One region of the Microbacterium petrolearium genome, then DNA from elsewhere that is predicted to be linked to it. Evidence: predicted binding sites of a transcription regulator. Region 1 holds the regulator's gene; each other region holds the start of a gene.
The links. Region 1 encodes LexA, which represses DNA repair genes until DNA is damaged. Its sites were predicted from a motif close to TCGAACANNTGTTCGA; they were not measured.
Positions count from the first base shown of each region.

Region 2: ACYVJ0_RS00205 (HNH endonuclease signature motif containing protein) is a predicted target of LexA. The motif match lies at 3,490-3,505, and genes of this name have one in related genera.
Region 3: ruvA (Holliday junction branch migration protein RuvA) is a predicted target of LexA. The motif match lies at 2,526-2,541, and genes of this name have one in related genera.

Region 1 covers NZ_BAAGRQ010000008.1:108,914-114,613, forward strand. Annotated here, with positions in the region: gene ACYVJ0_RS08480 (alpha/beta hydrolase family protein) at 1-1,476, opposite strand, end outside; gene lexA (transcriptional repressor LexA) at 1,531-2,226, opposite strand; gene ACYVJ0_RS08490 (LysM peptidoglycan-binding domain-containing protein) at 2,466-2,828, shown strand; gene ACYVJ0_RS08495 (histidinol-phosphate transaminase) at 2,919-4,031, shown strand; gene hisB (imidazoleglycerol-phosphate dehydratase HisB) at 4,067-4,672, shown strand; gene hisH (imidazole glycerol phosphate synthase subunit HisH) at 4,669-5,331, shown strand; gene priA (bifunctional 1-(5-phosphoribosyl)-5-((5-phosphoribosylamino)methylideneamino)imidazole-4-carboxamide isomerase/phosphoribosylanthranilate isomerase PriA) at 5,469-5,700, shown strand, end outside.
Region 2 covers NZ_BAAGRQ010000001.1:43,202-48,901, forward strand. Annotated here, with positions in the region: gene ACYVJ0_RS00195 (ATP-binding protein) at 1-1,553, shown strand, start outside; gene rpsA (30S ribosomal protein S1) at 1,852-3,315, shown strand; gene ACYVJ0_RS00205 (HNH endonuclease signature motif containing protein) at 3,538-5,082, shown strand; gene ACYVJ0_RS00210 (putative glycolipid-binding domain-containing protein) at 5,139-5,663, shown strand.
Region 3 covers NZ_BAAGRQ010000001.1:239,780-245,479, forward strand. Annotated here, with positions in the region: gene ACYVJ0_RS01165 (bifunctional folylpolyglutamate synthase/dihydrofolate synthase) at 1-854, shown strand, start outside; gene ACYVJ0_RS01170 (DUF4233 domain-containing protein) at 851-1,231, shown strand; gene ndk (nucleoside-diphosphate kinase) at 1,273-1,686, shown strand; gene ruvC (crossover junction endodeoxyribonuclease RuvC) at 1,872-2,426, shown strand; gene ruvA (Holliday junction branch migration protein RuvA) at 2,563-3,180, shown strand; gene ruvB (Holliday junction branch migration DNA helicase RuvB) at 3,173-4,213, shown strand; gene ACYVJ0_RS01195 (preprotein translocase subunit YajC) at 4,311-4,721, shown strand; gene secD (protein translocase subunit SecD) at 4,743-5,700, shown strand, end outside.

The sequences.
Region 1 (5,700 bases):
CGCGGCCGCCGTGTCCTGTACGTCGACGACGCCCCAGCCGCCGCGCAGCCGCTCGCGATAGCCCCTGCCGTAGCCCGTGGACCCGCCGTAGTTCACGTCGAGCACGCCGATGCCGCGGCTCGTGAAGTACGCCATGACGATCGAGAGCGTGCCCGAGACGTGGGTGGTGGGACCGCCGTGCACCAGCACGAGGTAGGGCGGCAGCTCGCCCTCGGGTGCGTCGAACTCGGGGCTCGTCGGCGGGTAGTCGAACGCGTGCACGGGACCGTTCGGACCGGGGCAGGTGATGGCGCGCGAGACCGGCAGCCAGGCGGGGTCGAGGTCGCCGACGGGCACGCCGCCCCGCACCGGCTCGATCGTGTGCGCGTCGACGTCGAGCAGCCACAGGCCGCCCGGCACGCGCGCGCCGGCGCCGGTCAGCAGCACGCGCTGGCCCCGCACGTCGCGCACGAGCACGCCGCCCGTGAGGGGCGTGTCGAGGGCGTCCTCGGCGCCGCACGTGGGATCGATCACGACGAGCTGATCCGATCCGTTCGTCTGCACCGCGAGGATCCGGCCGTCGGCCATGGTCGCGTACCAGCGCGCGCCGAGGTTCCACAGCGGCCCGCCCGTGTCGGCGTCGACCGTCATGATCGGCTCGGGCCCGACCGCCGACAGGCCGTCGAAGCGCGCCCAGTGCAGGTTCCAGCGCGCATCCTGCCCCGGGTGCGGGATGTCGGCGAGGAACATCAGCTCGTCGTCGCCCGTCCACTCGGGCTGCAGCGCCGAGACGGTGCCCGCCGCGGTGCGCCCGCCGGCGATCACCACGTGCTCGGTCACGCGGCCGCGCTCGTCGAGGCGGCCGACGCGCAGCTCGGCGGCGTCCCACGGCATGTCGGGATGGTCCCACGCGATCCACGCGATCCGATCGCCGCGCGGGGCCGGATAGGCGAGGAAGTCGCTGCCCGCCACGACGCTCGCGACGGCGGCCGCGTCGTGCGCGGCCGACCCGTCGAGGGGGATGCGCACGATGTCGCGCGCGGGCACCGGGGCGCCGGTGTGCGTCTCGCGCACGGCCCACAGCGCGCCCTCGGCGAGGGTGAGGTCGCCGAAGCACATGCCGCCGTCCGCCGGGGTGAGCGGCTCGGGATCCGTGCCCGGCGCGAACCTGTAGACGCGCTGGTCGGCGTGCTCGACGAAGTAGGCGACGCCGTCGTCGCCGGCGGTCCACGCACCGCCGCCGTACTCGTGCACGCGGGAGCGCACGCTCCAGGGGGCGGGCAGCAGCACCTCGGGCTCGCGGCCGGCCTCGCCGCGCATCAGGGCCGTGCGGCCGCGCTCGGCCGGCAGGCCCTCGCTCCACCAGACCTCGTCGCCCACGAAGCGCGCGCCGTCCAGGCGCAGCGATCCGCCGGCCACGTCGGCCGCGGTGATCGGCGATCGCCACGTGCCGTAGGGCGCGATCGTGCGGGCGGGGGCGGTCGCTTCGGAGGCCATGCCACCCACCGTAGGCGAGACGGCGGCGGGCCGCAGGGCGCCCGCCGGTGCGGATCAGACGGCGCGCAGCACGGCGACGACCTTGCCCAGCACGGTCGCCTCGTCGCCGAGGATCGGCTCGAACGCCGAGTTGCGCGGCAGCAGCCACGTGTGGCCGTCGCGCTGGCGGAAGGCCTTCACGGTGGCTTCGCCGTCGAGCATCGCCGCGACGATGTCGCCGTTCTCGGCGTTGTTCTGCGCGCGCACGACCACCCAGTCGCCGTGGCAGATCGCGGCGTCGATCATCGAGTCGCCGTTGACCTTGAGCATGAACAGCTCGCCCTTGCCCACGAGCTGGCGGGGCAGGGGGAAGATCTCCTCGACCTGCTGCTCCGCCGTGATCGGCACGCCCGCGGCGATGTTCCCGACGAGCGGCACCATCGCCGCGTCGCCGACGGCGGGCGCCGTGTCGGCCGGGTTCTCGCCCGACAGACCGGGCAGGTCGATGAGCACCTCCATGGCGCGCGTCTTGCCGGGGTCGCGGCGCAGGTAGCCGCTGAGCTCGAGCTGGCCGAGCTGGTGCGTCACGCTCGAGAGCGACTTCAGCCCGACGGCGTCGCCGATCTCGCGCATGCTCGGCGGGTAGCCGTGGCGCTGGATCGAGCGCTGGATGACCTCGAGGATGGCCATCTGCTTCTCGCTGAGGTTCCGGCGACGCCGCGTGCGGGGCTTGTCGTCGGTGCCGGCGATGTCGGCCGCGGCGTCGCTCATCTGTGCTCCTCGTTCGGATGTCGGAGGTCCGTGATTACGTGACCCTCGACCTCGAAGGTAGCCGATTCGTCGGGGTCTTCGGGAGATTTGTTCGAGCGTGTCCCGGCGGATCCGATGTCGGATGTCGGAGATAGCGTTGACATGTTCGAACCGTCGAACGTATATTCGGTACAGAGCTTCGCATCCGGCCTCCCGGCCGAGCGTCGGATGCGAAGCCGCCCAGACAGAAGGAGCACGACATGAGCACCGCCATCCTCACGGCAGCGGCAGCCCCCTCCGCGCCCCGCACCCGGCTGCGCCTCACGGTGCGCGGCCGCCGCGTGCTGGCGGCGCTGGCGGCCGCCCCGGTCGTCGCGGGTCTCGCGGCGGCCGTGCTCGGCGGCGGCGCGGCCCTGGCATCGGGCGAGGCGGGCGCCGACGCCTCGGCGTTCCACCTCGTCACGGTCACCGCGGGCGATTCGCTGTGGAGCATCGCGCAGGACGTGGCGCCCGGTCACGACCCGCGCGACGTGGTGTACGAGCTGAAGCGGCTCAACAACCTCGCCGGCGGGCTCGTGAGCCCCGGCCAGCAGATCGCGGTTCCCGCGGGCTACGCCGACTGAGCGGGGGCCGGGGCGGCATCGTCGTCCTCGCGATGACGGGCACGGCGATCGTCCGGCATCGAGGGGCCGCTCGGATCTAACATGGAGGGCGTGACCTCCGACCCGGCGAATACCTCGATCGCTCCCGCGATCACCCTCGACGACCTGCCGCTCCGCGCCGACCTGCGCGGGCAGACGCCCTACGGGGCGCCGCAGATGGCGGTTCCGGTCGCGCTGAACGTCAACGAGAACACGCATCCGGTGCCCGACGATGTCGCCGACGACATCGCCGACGCCGTCTCGCGCGCCCTGCGCGACGTGAACCGCTACCCCGACCGCGAGTTCACCCAGCTGCGCGAGGGATTCGCCGACTACCTCGGCCACGGACTCGTGCCCGAGCAGCTCTGGGCGGCCAACGGCTCGAACGAGGTGCTCCAGCAGGCGCTGCAGGCCTTCGGCGGGCCGGGGCGCTCGGCCTTCGGCTTCGCACCCACCTACTCGATGTATGGGCTGCTGGCCCGCGGCGTCGGCTCCGACTGGGTGACGGGCGAGCGCGGCCCGCGCTTCGAGATCGATCCCGAGGACGCGGCCCGTCAGGTCGCCGACGCGCGGCCCGACGTCGTCTTCCTCTGCGCGCCCAACAACCCCACGGGCACGCCGCTGTCGCTCGACGTCGTCGAGGCGGTCTACGACGCCACCGACGGGATCGTCATCGTCGACGAGGCGTACCGCGAGTTCGCGCCGCGCGAGGAGCCGTCGGCCCTGAGCCTGCTGGAGGGGCGCCCGCGCCTGGCCGTCTCGCGCACCATGAGCAAGGCGTTCGCCTTCGCCGGCGCGCGCGTCGGCTACCTCGCCGCCGATCCCGCCTTCATCGACGCGCTGCGTCTCGTCCGGCTGCCCTACCACCTGTCCGCCCTCACGCAGGCGGCGGCCTCCGCGGCCCTGCGCCACGCCGACACGATGCTGCGCACGGTCGACGAGATCGTCGAGCAGCGCGACCGCATGTCGGCCACGCTCGAGGCGCTCGGCTACACCGTCTACCCGTCGTGGGCGAACTTCGTCCTGTTCGGCGGGGTGACCGATCCCTCGCGCACCTGGTCGGCGCTGCGCGACCGCGGCATCCTCGTGCGCGACATCGGCATCCCCGGCCACCTGCGCGTCACGGCGGGCACGGAGGACGAGACGACGGCGTTCCTCGAGGCGCTCGCGGAGATCGGCAACTGAGCCGGGATCCCGCCCCGCGCAATAGACTCGAGGGTATGACCGCAGCCCGCACCGCCCGCCGCAGCCGCTCGACGAGCGAGTCGTCCGTCGAGCTCGAACTGGACCTCGACGGCACCGGCGCGAGCAGCATCGACACGAGCGTGCCGTTCTTCGACCACATGCTCACGGCGTTCGCGAAGCACTCGCTGACCGACCTCACGGTGAAGGCGAGCGGCGACACGCACATCGACGCGCACCACACCGCCGAGGACGTCGCGATCGTGCTGGGGCAGGCGATCCGCGAGGCGCTCGGCGACAAGTCGGGCATCTCGCGCTACGGCGACGCGCTCGTGCCGCTCGACGAGGCGCTCGCGCAGGCCGTCGTCGACATCTCCGGGCGGCCCTACCTCGTCCACACCGGCGAGCCGGCCGGATTCGAGCAGCACCTCATCGGCGGGCACTTCACGGGATCGCTCGTGCGCCACACCTTCGAGGCGATCGCGTTCAACGCCGGCCTCACCGTGCACGTGCGCGTGCTGGGCGGCCGCGACCCGCATCACATCGCCGAGGCGGAGTTCAAGGCGCTCGCGCGCGCGTTCCGCCAGGCCAAGGCCCTCGACCCGCTCGTGACGGGCGTGCCGTCCACGAAGGGCGCGCTGTGACCGACGCGGCTTCCGCCGGCCAGGAGCGGCCGCTCGTCGCGGTCCTGGACTACGGATCGGGCAACGTCCACTCCGCCGTCAAGGCCCTGCAGGCGGCCGGCGCCGACGCGCGCCTGACGAACGACCGCGGGCTCGTGCGCGATGCCGACGGCCTGCTCGTGCCCGGCGTGGGCGCGTTCCGCGCCGTCATGGAGCAGTTGAACGCCATCCGCGGCGGCGAGCTGATCGAGCGCCGGCTGGCGGGCGGCCGGCCCGTCATGGGCATCTGCGTGGGCATGCAGATCCTCTTCGAGCGCGGGATCGAGCGCGGCGCCGACACCGAGGGCCTCGGGGAGTGGCCCGGCGTCGTCCGCGAGCTCGATGCGCCCGTCGTTCCCCACATGGGCTGGAACACCGTCGAGGCGCCCGAGAGCTCCGTGCTGTTCCGCGGCATCGGCGAGGAGCGGTTCTACTTCGTGCACTCGTACGCCGCGCAGGAGTGGACGCTCGACGTGCAGCCCCCGTTCCCCGAGCCCGCCGTCACGTGGGCCGCGCACGGCGGGCGGTTCATCGCCGCCGTCGAGAACGGCCCGCTCTCGGCCACCCAGTTCCACCCCGAGAAGTCGGGCGAGGCCGGCATCCGCCTGCTCGCGAACTGGGTCGGATCGCTGCGCGGCTGATCCCGCGCGCGGTCCCGATCCGCGCCCTCCCCGGGCATCCGCGCCGGAGTTCGCGCTCGATTGGATCGATCGGCCCGGCGCGCGTACCCTCAGACATCGTGCGTTCCGGCGGTAGCGTCCCGCCCGCACAGGGAGATATGAACGATTTCGCGTCCACACCCGGACTGATCCTGCTGCCCGCCGTCGACGTGGCCGGTGGCAAGGCCGTGCGCCTCACCCAGGGCGAGGCCGGAGCCGAGACGAGCTACGGCGACCCCATCGAGGCCGCGGAGCAGTGGGCCGCGCAGGGCGCCGAGTGGATCCACCTCGTCGACCTCGACGCCGCCTTCGGGCGCGGCAGCAACACCGCCGTGCTGCGCAAGGTGCTCA
Region 2 (5,700 bases), on a different contig from region 1:
GCGATAGCGGCCACGTCTTCCGCTGGGAGGCGACTCCTTCAGCCGCCACTAGGACCGGGACCATGGTCACCGCCTGGAACGACGGCGTACGAAGTCTGACCGCGCTGCAGAGCGAGAAGACCCTGCCGGCGCTCCGCGCGCACTTCGCGCCCGTGCTGCTCAACGAGCCTGGCCTGACGGTCACCTTCGATGAGTCGACACTCGACCCGAAGGACGAGATCGTCGCGGATGAGTCGTTGGAGGCTCCCATCCCGGGCCACCCGGACAAGCCGGTCACCGTCCGAATAATTGAGTGGCGCAACGGAACCCACCGTGCCCTGTACTTCGGGAAGGACGACCGCCACTTCGTCCATGAAGCGCCAGGAGGTGACGTCGAAGGCGTCTTGCCGTTTTCTGCCTATGTCACGTGGCCCCACTTCTCCGAGGATTCGCTCGCTGTTCTGGGTCTCGGAGAGCTCGTTGACGACGTCTCTGGCGCGGTGTGGAAGGCGGCGCAGAGGGCGATCCGCGAGCACTTTGCCGCCCAACGCCGAGATCAGCGGCGCAAGCAAGTCTCGAAGTGGAAAGAGACGGGCATCTATCCATACAAAGAGGAAGCCGAGAGCGAGCCCGAGAAGGCGGAGCGAGCGCTGTTCGACGTGGTCTCAAGCGCCGTCGTCCCTCGTGTCTCAAAAGGCAGGGCCAACGAGAAGGTAGTGCTTAACCTCGTTCGGGACGCGCTGCGGACGGACCCCGAGAACCTCGGCGTGCTCCTGTCGGAGTACACGGCCCTCTCCGAAGAAGACCGATCGGCGCTGACGCGGCTGCTGACCGAGTCGACGCTCGCCAACGTGATTCGATCGACGAACCTTGTCACGAGTCGGAACAAGTTCCTTGCGGGTCTCGAGCATCTGCTGTTCGATCCCGTTGACTCAGACAAGGTCGGTGAACGAGATCACCTTCACAAGATTCTTGAGCGAGAGCTCTGGCTCTTCGGCGAGGAGTACCACCTGATGAGTAGTGAGCGCAGCCTCACCGAGCTCCTGCGCACGCACCTCAGGCTCGAGGGATTGCCCTCGGCGGGAGTGGAGCCCGTGAAGCGGTGGGATGGCAAGTCCGGCCGAACGGACCTCCATTTCGCGGCGAAGTTCCAGGAACACGACCGGGTCCGGCACCTCGTCGTAGAACTCAAGGCTCCGGGGATCACGGCTTCTCGCAAGGAGCGCGACCAGCTCGAGGACTATATCAACGCGGTCAACAGCAACGCGGCGTTCGCAAGCGACCGTGCCGTTTGGGACTTCATCCTGCTTGTCACGGACTTCGATGACCTCGTGAAGAACAGCATCAAGAGCGACGACCGCGAGATGGGCCTGCTGTTTGAACCGGAGAAGCAAGCAGGCCATCCGCAGGTGCGTGCCTATGTCCGCCGCTGGCGGGACGTGATCGACGAGAACAAGCGGCGCCTCGAGTTCGTGACGTCGGCTCTCGAGCACGACCCTTCGGTCTCCGACGGGCTCGCATACCTGCGCGAGCACTACGGCGACCTCTTACCGTCCGCGGAGGAAGCCGCATAGCCCGCCCCTGGACGGGTCGAGATGTGATCGAGTTCGTTTGCAGCGAGCGCCTGTTACAAAGCCTTGAGCGCTGCCAAGCAAGGATCTGTACCCCGGGAATCCCCCCCGCACCGCCCGCGTTCCCTCTGGTAACCTGAAGTGTCACGCGTGTGCGTGGGGTCTGGCGTGCTCGCCGGGCAGGCCCACCGCGTGACGTACGACAACCAACCAGACCGCTTCGGTTCATCCACGGTTCCGCACGTCCGTGAGGGATCCCGATCCGAGGCCCGACTCCAACCCCATAAGGCAAACCAACTACATGACTAACGCAACGACCGCCCCGGCCACCAAGCAGGTCGCGATCAACGACATCGGCTCTGCTGAGGACTTCCTGGCCGCGGTCGAGAAGACTCTCAAGTCCTTCAACGACGGCGACATCATCGAGGGCACGATCGTCAAGATCGACCGCGACGAGGTTCTGCTCGACGTCAGCTTCAAGACCGAGGGCGTCATCCCCTCGCGCGAGCTCTCCATCAAGCACGACGTCGACCCCAACGAGGTCGTCAGCGTCGGCGACGTCGTCGAGGCCCTGGTTCTCCAGAAGGAGGACAAGGAAGGCCGTCTGATCCTGTCGAAGAAGCGCGCGCAGTACGAGCGCGCCTGGGGCGACGTGGAGAAGATCAAGGAGAACGACGGCGTCGTCACCGGCACCGTCATCGAGGTCGTCAAGGGCGGCCTCATCGTCGACATCGGCCTGCGCGGCTTCCTGCCGGCCTCGCTCATCGAGCTGCGCCGCGTCCGCGACCTCACGCCGTACCTCGGCCAGGAGATCGAGGCGAAGATCCTCGAGCTCGACAAGAACCGCAACAACGTCGTGCTCTCGCGCCGCGCCCTCCTCGAGGAGACGCAGTCGGCCACGCGCACGCAGTTCCTGAACAACCTGCACAAGGGTCAGGTCCGCAAGGGCGTCGTCTCGTCGATCGTCAACTTCGGTGCGTTCGTCGACCTCGGCGGCGTGGACGGCCTCGTGCACGTCTCGGAGCTGTCGTGGAAGCACATCGAGCACGCCAGCGAGGTCGTCGAGGTGGGCCAGGAGGTCACCGTCGAGATCCTCGAGGTCGACCTCGACCGCGAGCGCGTCTCGCTGTCGCTCAAGGCGACGCAGGAGGACCCGTGGCAGGTCTTCGCCCGCACCCACGCGATCGGCCAGATCACGCCGGGCAAGGTCACCAAGCTCGTTCCGTTCGGTGCGTTCGTTCGCGTCGCCGACGGCATCGAGGGCCTCGTGCACATCTCGGAGCTGTCGAACAAGCACGTCGAGCTCGCTGAGCAGGTCGTCTCGGTCGGCGAGGAGGTCTTCGTTCGCGTCATCGACATCGACCTCGACCGCCGCCGCATCTCGCTCTCGCTCAAGCAGGCGAACGAGATGGTCGACCCCAACGGCACCGAGTTCGACCCGGCGCTGTACGGCATGACCACCGAGTACGACGAGAACGGCGAGTACAAGTACCCCGAGGGCTTCGACCCCGAGACCAACCAGTGGCTGGAGGGCTTCGACGAGGCCCGCCAGAAGTGGGAGGACGAGTACGCCGCCGCGCAGGCTCGCTGGGAGCAGCACAAGACGCTCGTCGCCAAGGCCCTCGAGGCCGAGGCCGCTGCGGGCGACGACTTCGGTGGCGCCGCCGCCGCGGGCCAGAGCTTCAGCTCTGAGTCGGCCGGTGCCGGCACGCTCGCCGACGACGAGGCCCTCGCCGCTCTGCGCGAGAAGCTCGCCGGCGCGTAAGCAGCCGCTCTAGTTCAAGAGGCCGGATCCCTTCGGGGGTCCGGCCTTTTGGCGTATCCGGGCGGATCGCGGGGCGCGGTGTGCGGATCGTGGGGTGAGGATCGCGGGGCGGATGTGGCGATCAAGCCCACCGCGTTTTCGCCCTGTGGAAAGCGCTCGTGACTTATCCCCAGCTCGTACATTTCTTCGATGGTTGTCGGTGGTGGCTGGGAGAATCGGGGTATGGAACGAGACACGGTCTTCTGGGAGCCCACGGCGTCGGAGCGCGCCGAGGCGGGCCGGATCGTGTCGCGCCTGCAGGTGGTGCGGGCGGAGCGGGCACGGTTGGAGGCGGAGGAGGCGCGGCTGCTGGGCCGGGCGTTGGATATCGCGGTCGGGCAGGTGGAGCGTGCGGGTGCCCCGCCGGAGTGGGACATGCCCGTGCGGTCGATGGCCGCGGAGGTCGCCGCCGTCCTGCGGGAGGGACCGCGGACGGTCGAGAACCGGATGGTCGACGCCGCCCTGCTGGTGCGGGACTTCCCAGCAACGCTGACGCAGGTGGAGGAGGGCCGGCTGCCCGGGCGTCACGCCGCGGTGATCGTGGCGGAGGGGTCACGGATCGGGGATGCGGGGGATCGGCGGGAGTACGAGGCCCGGGCACTCGGCGTCGCGGAGGACGCGACGGTGGCGGGGCTCAAGCCGATGTGCCGGGCGATCGCCGACGCGTTCCTGGAGGAGTCTCTCGCGCAACGCCATGAGGCGGCCCGCGCGCGGCGGGGTGTGCGGGTGACGGCACTGGAGGACGGGATGGCCGAGCTGCGCCTGACCGCACCGGTGCCGCTGGTGCAGGGCATCCACGACCGGCTGACCACGATGGCGCGGACCGTGATCGCCGAGCGGGACGCGTTCGGGCGGGCTGTCGATACGGACGCCGGGGCGGGGGAGGGTGTCGGTGCGGCGTCCGGGCCCGACAAGCGCCGCATCGATGAGCTGCGCGCCGACCTGGCCTGTGCCCTGCTGCTCGCCGGCGCACCGACCGGGCACATGGTCGAGGATGGGGCCGGGCGGAACCTGCTTGACCAGGTGCGCGGGGTGGTCCACGTCACCATCCCCGCCCACGTCCTCACCGACGGCCGCATCCACGCCCACCGAGCCCCCGGCATGACTGCGGGCGACGCCATGCACGAGCAGCGGCGCGGGCGGCGCGGGACATCCGGGGCCCACGGCACCGGTCGTCGCCCCAGCGGCGTCCCGACGGCGGGCGGCGAGCCGATCGATCCGGCCACAGCCCGCCGTCTCGCGGCCGAGGCCACCGGGTGGGAGCGGCTGTTCCTCGCCCCCGACACGGGGGCGCTGCTGACCGTCGACCACTACACGCCCACCGCGGCGCAGCGCAGGTTCCTCCGCGCCCGCGACGAGCACTGCCGCTTCCCCGGATGCCGACAAGCCGCCCGACGATGCGACGCCGACCACATCCACCCGCACTCGAGGGGCGGCCCCACCGACGTGACCAACCTCGAGAGCCTGTGCAAGCGACATCACATGCTGAAACACCACTCACCCTGGCAGGTGCGACATCTCGGCGGGGGAGAGCTCGAATGGACCAGCCCCCTCGGCCACCACTACACCGGCCGACCCACATCCGGCGTGCGGTTCACCGAGACCACCCTGCCCGGTGACGGTTCCGCGCACCCCGGCGGCGAAACCGCACCCCCTGGCCACGGCTCCACCCCCTCGGGCGGCGGCTCCGCGGCCCCCGTCCACGCGCCCGATCCCGCCCCGTTCTGAACCACTGCGGGCGCAACCCCGTGGCGGAGACGCGGCGGGGCGGGGACCATGGGGGCATGCGGAGCATCCGATGGAAGGGCATCGAATCGCCGAGCACCGAGACGTGCCACGTCGAGATCTCAGGGCGGGGCGTGCGTATCACGGGCACCGTCTCGGGCGAGCACGGCGAGCTCTCGTACGCGATCGCGGCCGATCCGCACTGGCGGTTCCGCGCCCTGGTGCTCGCCGTCGGCGAGCGGTCGTGCCGGCTGGAACGCGTGGACGACGAATGGACCGTCGACGGGGAAGCACGCCCCGACCTCGCGGACGCGCACGAACCCGACATCTCCGCGAGCCCCGTCAGCAACACCCTCCCGATCCGCCGCCTCCGCCTCGCCGAAGGGCAGAGCGCCGACATCGTCACGGCGTACGTGTCGGTCCCCGAGCTGACGGTGTTGCCCGATCCGCAGCGGTACACGCGGCTGTCGCGGCACGAGTACCTCTACGAATCGCGCGACTCCGACTTCCGCCGCACCCTCACGGTCGACGACGACGGCTTCGTCGTCACCTACCCCGGGCTCTTCGAGCGCGCGCCAGACTGACGCAAGCCGCCTGAGCGAAGCTCGCGGACCGGGAGCG
Region 3 (5,700 bases), on a different contig from region 1:
ACGTCGCGGTGTTCACACCCATCGACATGGATCACGCGGATCGCCTGGGCGGCACGATCGAGAAGATCGCCGAGGTGAAGGCCGGCATCATCAAGCAGGGCGCGCGCGTCGTCTCGGCGCGTCAGGTGCCGGCCGCCGAGGCCGTGCTGCGCCGGGTGGCGGGGGAGCGCGAGGCGAACCTGGCGCTCGAAGGCCGCGAGTTCGCGCTCGCCGAGCAGAAGCTCGCCGTGGGCGGCCAGCTCATCACGGTGCGCGGGCTCGCCGGCGAGTACGCCGAGCAGTACCTGCCGATCCTCGGTCGCCATCAGGGCGAGAACGCGGCGCTCGCGATCGCGGCCGTGGAGGCGCTGATCGGCGACGCCTCGCAGGCGATCACGGACGAGGTGCTCACGGAGGGGCTGCAGGAGGCCACCTCTCCCGGGCGCCTGCAGCTGGTGGGCATCGATCCGACGGTCGTCGTCGACGCGGCGCACAACCCGCACGGCGCCGCCGCGCTGGCGCAGGCGCTGCGCGAGTCCTTCGACTTCGAGGAGTGGGGCGTCGTGCTCGGTGTGCTCGCCGACAAGGACGCGGCCGGCATCGTGGCGCAGCTCGCGCCCGTCGCGGCGCACGTGTTCGCGACGAACCCCGAGTCCGACCGGTCGGCCTCACCGGACGACCTCGCCGACACGGCCGAGGCCGCCGGACTGCGCGTGACGGTCCACCCGAGTCTGGCCGACGCCGCCGACGCGGCGCGCGAGTGGGCCGCATCGGCACCGAAGCGCGGCGTCGTGGTCGCCGGATCCGTCGTGCTCGCGGGCGAGGCGCTCGTGCTGGCCGAGGGCGAGGACTGGAAGTCGGGGTGGAGCGCATGAGCCGCCCGCTCCGCTACCGCCCGCTGCCCGAGAAGCTGGGCCAGGTCGTGCTCGTGTTCGAGGCGATCGTCGTCTTCCTCGGCGGCCTCACCGTGCACGGGCTCCAGGCGATGCCGGACGGCATGCCCTCCTGGTGGGGGATCGTCGCCGGATCGGTGGTCGCGGTCCTCATGTTCGCCGTCTCCGGTCTGCTGCGCTGGGACTGGGGATTCGCCCTCGGCTGGGCGCTGCAGGCGGTCGTCGCCCTCGGCGCGCTGCTCGTGCCGGCGATCCTGCTCATCGCGCTGATCTTCGGCGGGATGTGGGCGTATGCGACGATCGGTGGGGCGCGCATCGAGCGCCGCGTGAGCGCGCAGCGCGCCGGAGCCGACGGCTGACGTCGCCGGCTCGAGATCCGCAACACACGAAGGGACCATCCATGGCCACCGAAGAGACCCTCGTCCTCGTCAAGCCCGACGGCGTCGCGCGCGGCCTGACGGGCGCGATCCTGGCTCGCATCGAGGCGAAGGGCTACTCCCTCGTCGACATCCGGCTGGTCGAGCCCAGCCGCGAGCTCCTCGCGAAGCACTACGCCGAGCACGAGGGCAAGCCGTTCTACGAGCCGCTCCTGGAGTTCATGATGTCGGGGCCCGTCGTCGCGATCCGGGTCGCCGGCAACCGCGTCATCGAGGGCTTCCGCTCGCTCGCCGGCACGACGGATCCCACCACCGCCGCACCCGGCACGATCCGCGGCGACTACGGCCGCGACTGGGGCGTGGCCGTGCAGCAGAACCTCGTGCACGGCTCGGACTCGCCCGAGTCGGCCGCGCGCGAGCTCGAGATCTGGTTTTGACGCGGCGCGGATCAATGCCGCGCAGCGGCGTTGATGCGTGACGGGTCAACACTGAGCGGAGGGCGCGAAGCGACCGGAGTCGAAGTGCGAGCATCGTGCGCCACTGCGTCAGCGCCCCCTTCCGCGCGCCTCACCGGCCCGCGGGAGGGGGCGCTTAGCGTGGCGGGGTGAGCACGCGGCGCATCATGGGCATCGATCCGGGGCTGACGCGCTGCGGCGTCGGGATCGTCGACGTCGCGCGCGACCGCTCGGCCACGCTCGTGCACGTCGGCGTGATCCGCTCGGCGCCGGACGCACCGGTGGCGGAGCGGCTTGCCGCGATCGCGCGCGGCATCCGCGAGGCCCTCGCCGCGCACCGACCCGAGGTGCTCGCGGTCGAGCGCGTGTTCGCGCAGCACAACCTGCAGACCGTCATGGGCACGGCGCAGGCCTCGGGCGTGGCGCTCATGCTCGCGGCGGAGCACGGCATCCCCGCCGCGACGCACACGCCGAGCGAGGTCAAGGCCGCCATCACGGGCTACGGGTCGGCGGACAAGGCGCAGGTGCAGCACATGGTGGCGCGCGTGCTGCGGCTCGACGAGCTGCCCAAACCGGCCGACGCGGCCGATGCCCTCGCGCTCGCGCTCTGCCACGCGTGGCGGGGCGCCCCCGCGGCCGCACCCGAGGGCGCGCTCACCCCGGCGCAGCGCGCGTGGGCCGAGGCCGAGAAGCGCTCCCGCCGCGCCCCGGCGCGCCGCTGAATCGGCGAGACAGCATCGGGAGCCGAGACAGCGGCGTAACGACGCGGTCTCGGCGCGCAGTTGCTGTCTCGCGGCAGGGGGACGGGGAATCCGCGTGGCTCGAACGGATGTGCGAACGGATGCGTAGGGTGGAGGCATGATCTCGTTCCTGCGCGGCGACGTCCTGCACGCCGGCCTCGACTCGGTGGTGCTCGACGTCGGCGGGGTCGGCTTCTCCGTGGCCGTGGTGCCCGAGGTCGCCCGCGGCGCGCGGCCGGGGGAGGAGCTGGCGCTGCACACCCACCTGATCGTGCGCGAGGACGCGCTGTCGCTCTTCGGCTTCGCCACCCGTGCCGAGCTCGACGTGTTCGGCACGCTGCTCGGCGTGAGCGGCGTCGGACCGAAGTCGGCGCTCGGCGTGCTGGGGGCCATGAGCATCGACCGGATCGCGGAGGCCGTGCAGGCCGAAGACGACCGACCGTTCCGGAAGGTGTCGGGCATCGGGCCCAAGACGGCCAAGCTGATCGCCGTGCAGCTGCAGGGCAAGCTCGCGCCGCCGTCGGCCCCCGCCGCCGCCCCGCAGGGCGTGGCCGGAGACGTCCTGGCCCAGGTGACGCAGGCCCTCGCGGGACTCGGCTGGCCCGAGCGCGTGGCCGGCGAGGCCGTCGCGGCCGCCGCCGAGGGGGCCTCGGAGGCCGACCGCGCCTCCGTCCAGGCCCTGCTGCGCCTCACACTCGCGGCACTCGGGCCGGCGAACGGCGGTGCCCGTGTCTGAGCGCGACGCCGCCTCGCCCCAGCCGCAGGACGAGACCGAGCTGGCGATCGAGGGCGCGCTGCGGCCGGCCAGCCTGGCGGACTTCGTCGGCCAGCACAAGGTGCGCGGCCAGCTGCAGCTGCTGCTCGACGCGGCGCGGATCCAGGATCGCCCCGCCGACCACATCCTGCTCGCGGGCCCTCCGGGCCTCGGCAAGACGACGCTCGCGATGATCGTCGCGCACGAGAGCGCCCGCCCGCTGCGCATGTCGAGCGGCCCGGCGATCCAGCACGCGGGCGATCTGGCCGCGCTCCTGTCAAGCCTCACGCCCGGCGAGGTGCTCTTCATCGACGAGATCCACCGCATGGCGCGCTCCGCCGAGGAGATGCTCTATCTGGCCATGGAGGACTTCCGGATCGACATCATGGTGGGCAAGGGCGCTGGCGCGACGAGCATCCCGCTCGACCTCGCGCCGTTCACGCTCGTGGGCGCCACGACGCGCTCGGGCCTGCTTCCCAACCCGCTGCGGGATCGCTTCGGCTTCACGGCGCACCTGGAGTTCTACGAGCCCGAGGAGCTGGAGCGCGTCGTCGAGCGCTCGGCGGCCATGCTCGGGGTACGGCTCGGCCCGGAACAGCGGGCCGAGATCGCCATGCGCTCGCGCGGCACGCCGCGCATCGCCAACCGCCTGCTGCGCCGCGTGCGCGACTACGCACTCGTGCACGCGCACGGCGCGGCGCCCGAGCTGAGCGACGTGCGCGCCGCCCTGGAGCTGTACGACGTCGACGCGATCGGCCTCGACCGGCTCGACCGCGCCGTGCTCGACGCGCTCGTGCGCCGCTTCCGCGGCGGACCCGTCGGGCTGAGCACGCTCGCCGTGGCCGTCGGCGAGGAGGCCGACACCGTCGAGAGCGTCGTGGAGCCGTACCTCGTGCGCATCGGCTTCATGGGCCGCACGCCGCGCGGGCGGGTCGCGACGCCGGAGGCGTACGCGCATCTGGGCGTCGCGCACCCGCTCGGGGCGTCGGGGCCCGTTCCCCTCGATGACCTATAATCGCTGAAGACTTGCGCCGGCCCGACTCGGCGTCTCTCACGCTCTCGCCGCCGACGGCGGGCGTCCACCCCCGAAAGGTCGCTGCATCCGTATGGACATGAATCTGCTCCTCCTCGTCGTCTTGGCCGTGATGGTCGTGTTCATGTTCATCAGCTCGCGCCGCAACGCCAAGAAGCGCCAGGAGCTGGAGGAGCAGCGCCGCACGCAGATGGTGCCGGGCGCGCGCGTCATGACGCGTTCGGGCCTGTTCGGCACGCTCGTCGAGTTCGACGCCGAGGACCTCACGCAGCCGGCCAAGGTGGAGATCGCCCCCGGCGTGATCGCCGAGGTGCACGCGCAGGCGGTGGATCTGGTGCCCGAGACGGTGGCCGCCGAGACCGCCGCGGACGAGGCGGAGGACGTCGCGACCGACGACGACGTCACCGAGCAGGAGACCACGGACGCCGACGGCTACACGCTCAACGGGGAGCGCATCGAGAAGCTCCGCGGCGACGACGACGCCAAGTAACCCCCGCACGGAAGCTGAGACGTGGCGACACCGACCCCTGTGCGGCGCGCGTGGCGCGCCCTGACGGGACTCCTCATCCTGACCGCCGTGCTCGCGGGCGCCAACGCGCTCGGCGTGTACGTGTTCAAGCAGTCGTCCTGGCTGCCCGAGCTCGCGCTCGACCTGCAGGGCGGCACGCAGATCGTGCTCGAGGCGCAGACCGAGGGCGCGGACCCGTCGGGCGAGCAGATGCAGCAGGCGGTGTCGATCATCCGCCAGCGCGTCGACGCGTCGGGCGTCGCCGAGGCCGAGGTCACGACCCAGGGCGCGCGCAACATCGTCGTGCAGATGCCCGGGCGCATCGACGACGAGACGCGCGACCGGATCGAGGCGAGCGCGCAGCTCGAGCTGCGCTCGGTCATCTACGCGGGCGATGCGGCCACGAGCTTCGTGGGCGAGGACGGCGAGGAGACGCCATACCCGGCGCCGGACACCGCGCTGCCCGCGACGCCCTCCATCGAGCCGACCGACGGGTCCGATCCGAACTGGGTGTCGGACTACCTGTGGTCCCGCTACCTCGCGTTCGACTGCGCCGATCCGGACGTCGACCCCGCGTCGGCGGCGGCCGGCGAGCCCGTCATCGCATGTGACGGCGCGGGCTCGAAGTACGTGCTCGGCCCGGTGGAGATCACGGGCGATTCCATCGACGACGCCGCCGCGACCGTGGACCAGACGAGCGGCCAGTGGGCCGTGCAGCTCGACCTCGACGACCACGGCACCACCGTGTTCGGTCAGGTCAGCCAGCGCCTCTACGCGCTCGGGCAGCAGAACCCGTCCGACCCGCGCAGCATGTTCGCGTTCGTCCTGGACGGCGACGTCATCTCGGCCCCGCAGATGAACGCGGTCATCATGGACGGCCGCCCGAGCATCTCGGGATCGTTCAACCAGGAGAGCGCCTCGGAGCTCGCCGATCAGCTCAAGTTCGGCGCGCTGCCGCTGA